Linked DNA regions of Variovorax terrae. The protein of the gene in region 2 binds, or shares a complex with, the protein of the main gene of each other region. Links are inferred from orthologs where the notes say so. Each region holds a gene or a part of one and is shown on either strand. Other genes may lie near its edges. The genes, in order: dnaN and dnaX.

Region 1 (3,273 bases), on a different replicon or contig from region 2:
CCGTCGCGCTGCGGGATGTTGTTGGTGAAGCACAGCACGCTCTCGTTGTAGCCGCTGTTCCACTGCATCGCCACTTCCACCCCGATGTTGGTGCCGTGTTCGCTCTGGCGGTCGCCCATGGCGTGGAACACGTTGGGGTGCAGGACGGTCTTGCCCTTGTTGATGAAGTCCACGAAGCCCTTGACGCCGCCGGCGCCGGCGAAGTCGTCTTCCTTGCCGCTGCGCTCGTCCTTCAGGCGGATGCGCACGCCGTTGTTGAGGAAGCTCAGTTCGCGCAGGCGCTTGCTCAGGATCTCGTAGTGGAAGTCGTAGTTTTCCTTGAAGATCTCGGTGTCGGGCAGAAAGTGCACCTCGGTGCCGCGCTTCTCGGTCGGGCCGGTCACCTTCATGGGCGAGACCTCGACGCCGTCCACCGCCTCCACCAGGCGGTGCTGCACCACGCCGCGGGCAAACTCGATCAGGTGCACCTTGCCTTCGCGCCGCACCGTGAGGCGCAGCCATTTGCTCAGCGCGTTGACGCAGCTCACGCCCACGCCGTGCAGGCCGCCCGAGACCTTGTAGCTGTTCTGGTTGAACTTGCCGCCGGCGTGCAGCTCGGTCAGCGCGATCTCGGCGGCCGAGCGCTTGGGCTCGTGCTTGTCGTCCATCTTCACGCCGGTGGGGATGCCGCGGCCGTTGTCCACCACGCTGATGGAGTTGTCGGTGTGGATGGTCACCATGATGTCGTCGCAGTGGCCGGCCAGTGCCTCGTCGATGGAGTTGTCCACCACCTCGAACACCAGGTGGTGCAGGCCGGTGCCGTCGGAGGTGTCGCCGATGTACATGCCGGGGCGCTTGCGCACCGCTTCCAGGCCCTCGAGGATCTGGATGGCGCCTTCGCCATAGCCTTCGGAAGCGCCGGCCTGGTGGGCGTCGATCTTGGGCTGGAAGTTGGAGCTTTCTTCCGTGGGGGCGGCTTCGTTCAGCTTGTTGTCTTCGGTCATGGTCAGCGTGGTTTCCGGGCGGAAATCTCCAGTATCTAAACTCTTGAAGGACCAAACCCGCGGATGTCCGCGGGCTGTGGTCGTTGTTTGCTACGTTTTTTGTAGCATCAGATGCGCATCGGCATCACCACGTACTTGAAGGTGGCGTTGTCGGGAATGGTCAGCAGCGCCGAGCTGTTGGAGTCGGCCAGATCGACCTTCACCATCTCCTGGCCCATGTTGGCCAGCGCGTCGATCAGGTAGGTGACGTTGAAGCCGATCTCGATGGCGTCGCCGCCGTAGTCGATGTCGAGCTCGTCCACCGCTTCTTCCTGCTCGGCGTTGTTGGAGGCCACGCGCAGCGTGCCGGGCTCGATGTTCAGGCGCACGCCCTTGAACTTCTCGCTGGTCAGGATGGCGGTGCGCTGCAGGCTGGCCAGGAGCGGCGCGCGGCCCAGCGTCACGCTGTTCTTGTGGTTCTTGGGGATCACGCGGTTGTAGTCGGGGAACTTGCCCTCCACCAGCTTGGTGACGAACTCCATGCCGCCGAAGCTGAACTTGGCCTGGTTGTTGGCGAACTGCATCTCGATGGCGCCTTCGGCGTCGGACAGCAGGCGCTGCATTTCGAGCACGGTCTTGCGCGGCAGGATCACCTCCTGGCGCGGCACTTCCACGTCGAGCGTGGCGGAGGCAAAGGCCAGGCGGTGGCCGTCGGTGGCCACTAGGCTGAGCTGCTGGCCCTCGGCCACGAACAGGATGCCGTTGAGGTAGTAGCGGATGTCGTGCACGGCCATCGCGAAGCTCACCTGGTTCAGCAGGTCTTTCAGCGTCTTCTGCGGCACGCTGAACACGGGGCCGAAGTTGGCGGCCTCCTGCACCAGCGGAAAGTCTTCGGCCGGCAGCGTCTGCAGCGTGAACTTGCTCTTGCCGCCCTTGAGGATCAGCTTGTTCTGGCTCGACTCCAGGCTCACGGTCTGGTCGGCCGGCATGGTGCGCAGGATGTCGATGAGCTTGCGCGCGCCCACGGTGGTGGTGAAGTTGCCGGCATCGCCGTCCAGCTCGGCCGTGGTGCGGATCTGGATCTCCAGGTCGCTGGTGGTGAGCTGCACCGAGCCGCCGGTCTTGCGGATCAGCACGTTGGCCAGGATGGGCAGGGTGTGCCGCCGCTCCACGATGCCCGCGACCGACTGCAAAACCGAGAGAACCTTGTCTTGTGTTGCCTTCAGAACAATCATGTCAACCTCTTCTTGATTTCTTTAATTCAAATGAGTCGTAGTAGATAAGGCGCGCGCGGCGCTGTGGACTTCGCCATTTTCGCCTGTTTTATCAAGCACTTGGCCCCCAGCGAAGCCTGTGCACAGCCCTGCTTCCGGGTTGTCGCGGCCCGGTGGACACTTCCGCGCCGGCGCCCGGGCATGTGGACAACCGGGCCGTTGTGCCGGAACTGTCCCCAGGCTTGCCCGAACCGCGCTGCGGGTCGTGGGAGTTGATGGCGGTTTCATGATGAGGTCAGCCCTTCAGCGTCTGTTCGAGGACGTGCAGCTGCTGGTTGAGCTCGGTCAGTTGCTGGCGCTCGCCGGAGATCTTGCGCACGGCGTGCAGCACCGTGGTGTGGTCGCGCCCGCCGAACAATTCTCCGATTTCCGGAAGGCTTTTCTGTGTCAGTTCCTTGGCCAGGTACATCGCAATCTGCCGCGGGCGGGCAATGGAGGCCGGCCGCTTCTTGGAGTACATGTCGGCGACCTTGATCTTGTAGTAGTCGGCCACCGTCTTCTGGATGTTCTCGACCGAGATCTGGCGGTTCTGGATGCTCAGCAGGTCGCGCAGCGCCTCGCGCGCCAGCATGATCGAGATTTCCTTCTGGTTGAAGCGCGAATAGGCCAGGATCTTGCGCAGCGCGCCCTCGAGCTCGCGCACGTTGGAGCGCACGTTCTTGGCCACGAAGAAGGCCACTTCCTCGGGCATCTCGGCGCCCTCGGCGCGCGCCTTGCTGATCAGGATGGCCACGCGCATCTCGAGCTCGGGCGGCTCGATCGCCACCGTCAGGCCCGAGTCGAAGCGCGACACCAGGCGCTCGTGGATGTCGGCCAGGCCCTTGGGATAGGTGTCGCTGGTCATCACGATGTGCGATTTCTTGGCCAGCAGCGCCTCGAAGGCGTTGAAGAACTCTTCCTGGGTGCGGTCCTTGTTGGCGAAGAACTGCACGTCGTCGATCAGTAACAGATCGAGGGAGTGGTAACGCTCCTTGAACTCGTCGAAGGTCTTGCGCTGGTAGGCCTTAACCACATCTGAAACAAATTGTTCGGCGTGG
Region 2 (3,257 bases):
CTGGTCGGCCGGCGTCTCCACCACGCACAGCTTGGCCGCATCGCGCTGCGGGTCCAGGCAGGTAACGCAGACCTCGGCCTCGGTGAAGGTGTGGCACAGCGCGCAGTGCCGCACGCTGTCGGTGGCCTGCCGCAGCGCCTGCGACAGGTGCAGCGCGCCCTCGCGGTCGTGCTGCAGCAGGTGGAACGCCATGCGCGAGGCCGACTTCACCCCCACGCCAGGCAGGCGCCGCAGCGCCTGGATCAGCGCGTCGAGGGAATTGGCGTTAGACATGGCGGATCAAGCCCATCACGGCCACAGGCTTTCGTGCGGACACCGCGGAACCGGCTTTGCCGGGCCGCGGGTGTCGCCCCCTGCAAGGGGGGAGGCGCAGCGAAGCGCAGCCTGGGGGTGTGCCACTAGAACGGGAATTTCATGCCGCCAGGCAGGCCGGGCATGCCCGCGGTGAGCTTGCCCATCTTCTCCTGCGAGGTTTCCTCGGCCTTGCGCACGGCCGCGTTGAAGGCGGCGGCCACCAGGTCTTCGAGCATGTCCTTGTCGTCGGCCAGCAGGCTCGGGTCGATGGTGATGCGCTTGACGTCGTGCTTGCAGGTCATGGTGACCTTGACCAGACCGGCGCCGGATTCGCCAGTCACCTCGACGAAGGCCAGTTCTTCCTGCGCCTTCTTGAGGTTGTCCTGCATGGCCTGGGCCTGCTTCATGAGGCCGGCGAGTTGTCCTTTGTTGAACATGGAAGGTCCTTTATGGGTTCTGAATGGATTTGATGCTGCCTGGCACGATTTTCCCACCGTATTCACGCACCATCTGCTGCACGAACGGATCGTTCAGGATGATTTCCTCGGCGGCGCGCTGCCGCTCGGCCTGCGCGGCGGCGTTGCGGCGCGCCGGCGAGTCGGTCACGGCGCCCACTTCGACGCCGATCTTCACATCATGGCCGGCGTTGCGCAGCGCCGCCTGCAGCCGTTCGCGGCTGACGGGCTGGTCGAGCGACGAGCGCTCGACGCGCAGCAGCCAGTGCGAGGCGCCCTCGCCCGCGTCGCGCGCCACCAGTTGCGACTGCAACGCCAGCTCGCGCACCAGCGCGGTGATGGCTTCGGCCTCCACCAGCTGCTGCACCGTGGCGTGCCAGAAGTCGCCTTCCTCGGTGGGCGTGAAGTCCGTGGCGGGCGCGGCCGGCGCGGCGCGCTCCACGCGCTGCTCGGTGCGCGCGGTGGGCTCGGGCTGCACGCGCACCGGAATTGCTACGAAATTGGTAGCACCCGATGACCGCTGCGCCTGGACCTCAGGCGGTTTTTCCTCTGAAATCACGGTGCGGGGCGCTGCGGCGGCCGGAGCCGGTGCCGCGGGCTCGGGCCGCACCTCCGCCGACACCGGCACCGGGGCCGCCACGGCCGCGGGCGGCGCTTCCTGCACCGGCGGCGGCACGCGGGGCGCGGCAGCGGGCCGGGAAACGGCGGGCTCAGCCGGCGTCAGAGTTTTTTTTTCCACGGCGGCGGCGCTACGCTGCGCATTCGCCGGCTTGAAGGCCAGCAGCCGCAGCAGCACCATGGTCAGCGCCGCATAGTCGTCGGGGGCCAGGCCCAGCTCGGCGCGGCCGTGCAGGCACAGGCTGTAGAGCAGCTGGGTTTCGTCGGCCGGCATCGCCTGAGCCAGGCGCGCGGTCTCGGCCGCCTCGGGGTCGGCGTCGTCGGCGCCCATGCCGGGCACGGCCTGCAGTACGGCCATGCGCTGCAGCACCGAACTCATTTCCTCCAGCGTGGAGGCCGCGCTCAGGCCGTTCAGGCGCAGGGCCTCGGAGGTCTCCACCACCGTCTTGCCGTCACCTTGCGCCAGCGCGTCGATCAGGCGGAACACGTAGGAGCGGTCCACGCTGCCCAGCATCTGACGCACCGCGGCCTCTTCGAGCGTGCCGCTGCCGAAGGCGATGGCCTGGTCGGTCAGCGACAGCGCGTCGCGCATCGAGCCGCGCGCAGCACGCGCCAGCAGGCGCAGGGCCTGCGTGTCCGCGGCCACGCCCTCGGCCTGCAGCACACCCACCAAGTGCTCGAGCACGGTCTCGGGCGCCATCGGCCGCAAGTTGAACTGCAGGCAGCGCGACAGCACCGTCACCGGCACCTTCTGCGGATCGGTGGTGGCCAGCACGAACTTGAGGTACTCGGGCGGCTCTTCCAACGTCTTGAGCATCGCGTTGAACGCGGTGTTGGTCAGCATGTGCACTTCATCGATCATGAAGACCTTGAAGCGGCCCTGCACCGGCTTGTAGACCGCCTGCTCGAGCAGGCTCTGCACCTCGTCCACGCCGCGGTTGGAGGCGGCGTCGAGCTCGGTGTAGTCGACGAAGCGGCCGCTGTCGATGTCGGTGCAGGCCTGGCACACGCCGCAGGGCGTGGCCGTGATGCCGCCATTGCCGTCCGGGCCCTGGCAGTTCAGCGACTTGGCCAGGATGCGCGAGACCGTGGTCTTGCCCACGCCGCGGGTGCCGGTGAACAGGTAGGCGTGGTGCAGCCGCTGCGTGTTGAGCGCATTCGTGAGCGCCTGCACCACGTGCTCCTGGCCCACCATCTGCGAGAAGGTCTTGGGACGGTACTTGCGGGCGAGCACGAGATAGGACATGCGGGGATTCTAAGGGCCGCCTCCCGGGTGCCGGGGCCGCCGTCCGATATACACGGAACTTCGAACACAGGAATTGCACCCGCAAAACCTTGCAGACCCGAAGCCTTGGGTCTGCTCGCCTACAATAGCGGCTGACGGGCCTCCCCGCATGGTGAAGCGGCCAAACGGGTCAGGTGGGGAACCAAGCAGCCCTAACTGTGGAGTCAGTGCCGGGGGTAAGGCTCGTCAACCTCCCTTCTTCTTTTTCCTCCCGATGCTCCGGGTTGGCGCAGCCCTGCACGCCGCCGTCGTGCAACGGCGGACGGGAAGTCAGTGCAGGTTCTGGCGCGCCACGAAATTCACGGCCTGGGCGCGTGTGTGGACGTTGAGCTTGCGGAAGATGCTCTTGATGTGCGCGCTGACCGTCTCGTTGCTGATCGACAGCGTCGATGCGATGTCCTGGTTGACCTGGCCTGCCGCGACCAGCTTCAGCACCTGGCGCTCGCGCGCCGAGAGAACGTCCTCGATCGGATCATACGCGGGCGCCGCCTTCGGCAGGTCTTCCGACAAACGCTTCAGCAGGACTCGGCGCGCCAGATCGGGCGAGATCGCGGCGCCGCCATTGACGACCTGCAGCACGGACTGCGCCATGTCGCGGAACCAGG

The links.
Region 1: the proteins of dnaX (region 2) and dnaN are in contact, whole or in part, in a cryo-EM structure (PDB 8GIZ), measured with the Escherichia coli proteins. The link is inferred for Variovorax terrae from one-to-one orthologs.

The regions. Positions count from the first base shown.
Region 1 is NZ_JALGBI010000003.1:302,389-305,661, forward strand. The notes cover bases 145-3,102. They hold dnaN (DNA polymerase III subunit beta), read right to left. Parts: upstream 2,198-3,102; coding sequence 1,091-2,197; downstream 145-1,090. Other genes in these bases: gyrB (DNA topoisomerase (ATP-hydrolyzing) subunit B), read right to left, coding at 145-983; dnaA (chromosomal replication initiator protein DnaA), read right to left, coding at 2,472-3,102. Also shown: more of gyrB, read right to left, coding at 1-144; more of dnaA, read right to left, coding at 3,103-3,273. UniProt on the Escherichia coli protein: Confers DNA tethering and processivity to DNA polymerases and other proteins. Acts as a clamp, forming a ring around DNA (a reaction catalyzed by the clamp-loading complex) which diffuses in an ATP-independent manner freely and bidirectionally along dsDNA.
Region 2 is NZ_JALGBI010000001.1:1,604,395-1,607,651, reverse strand. Bases 178-3,119 are described here. They hold dnaX (DNA polymerase III subunit gamma/tau), read right to left. Parts: upstream 2,614-3,119; coding sequence 742-2,613; downstream 178-741. Other genes in these bases: MMF98_RS07585 (LuxR C-terminal-related transcriptional regulator), read right to left, coding at 2,923-3,119; MMF98_RS07600 (YbaB/EbfC family nucleoid-associated protein), read right to left, coding at 399-731; recR (recombination mediator RecR), read right to left, coding at 178-273. In the rest of the region: more of recR, read right to left, coding at 1-177; more of MMF98_RS07585, read right to left, coding at 3,120-3,257. UniProt on the Escherichia coli protein: Part of the beta sliding clamp loading complex, which hydrolyzes ATP to load the beta clamp onto primed DNA to form the DNA replication pre-initiation complex.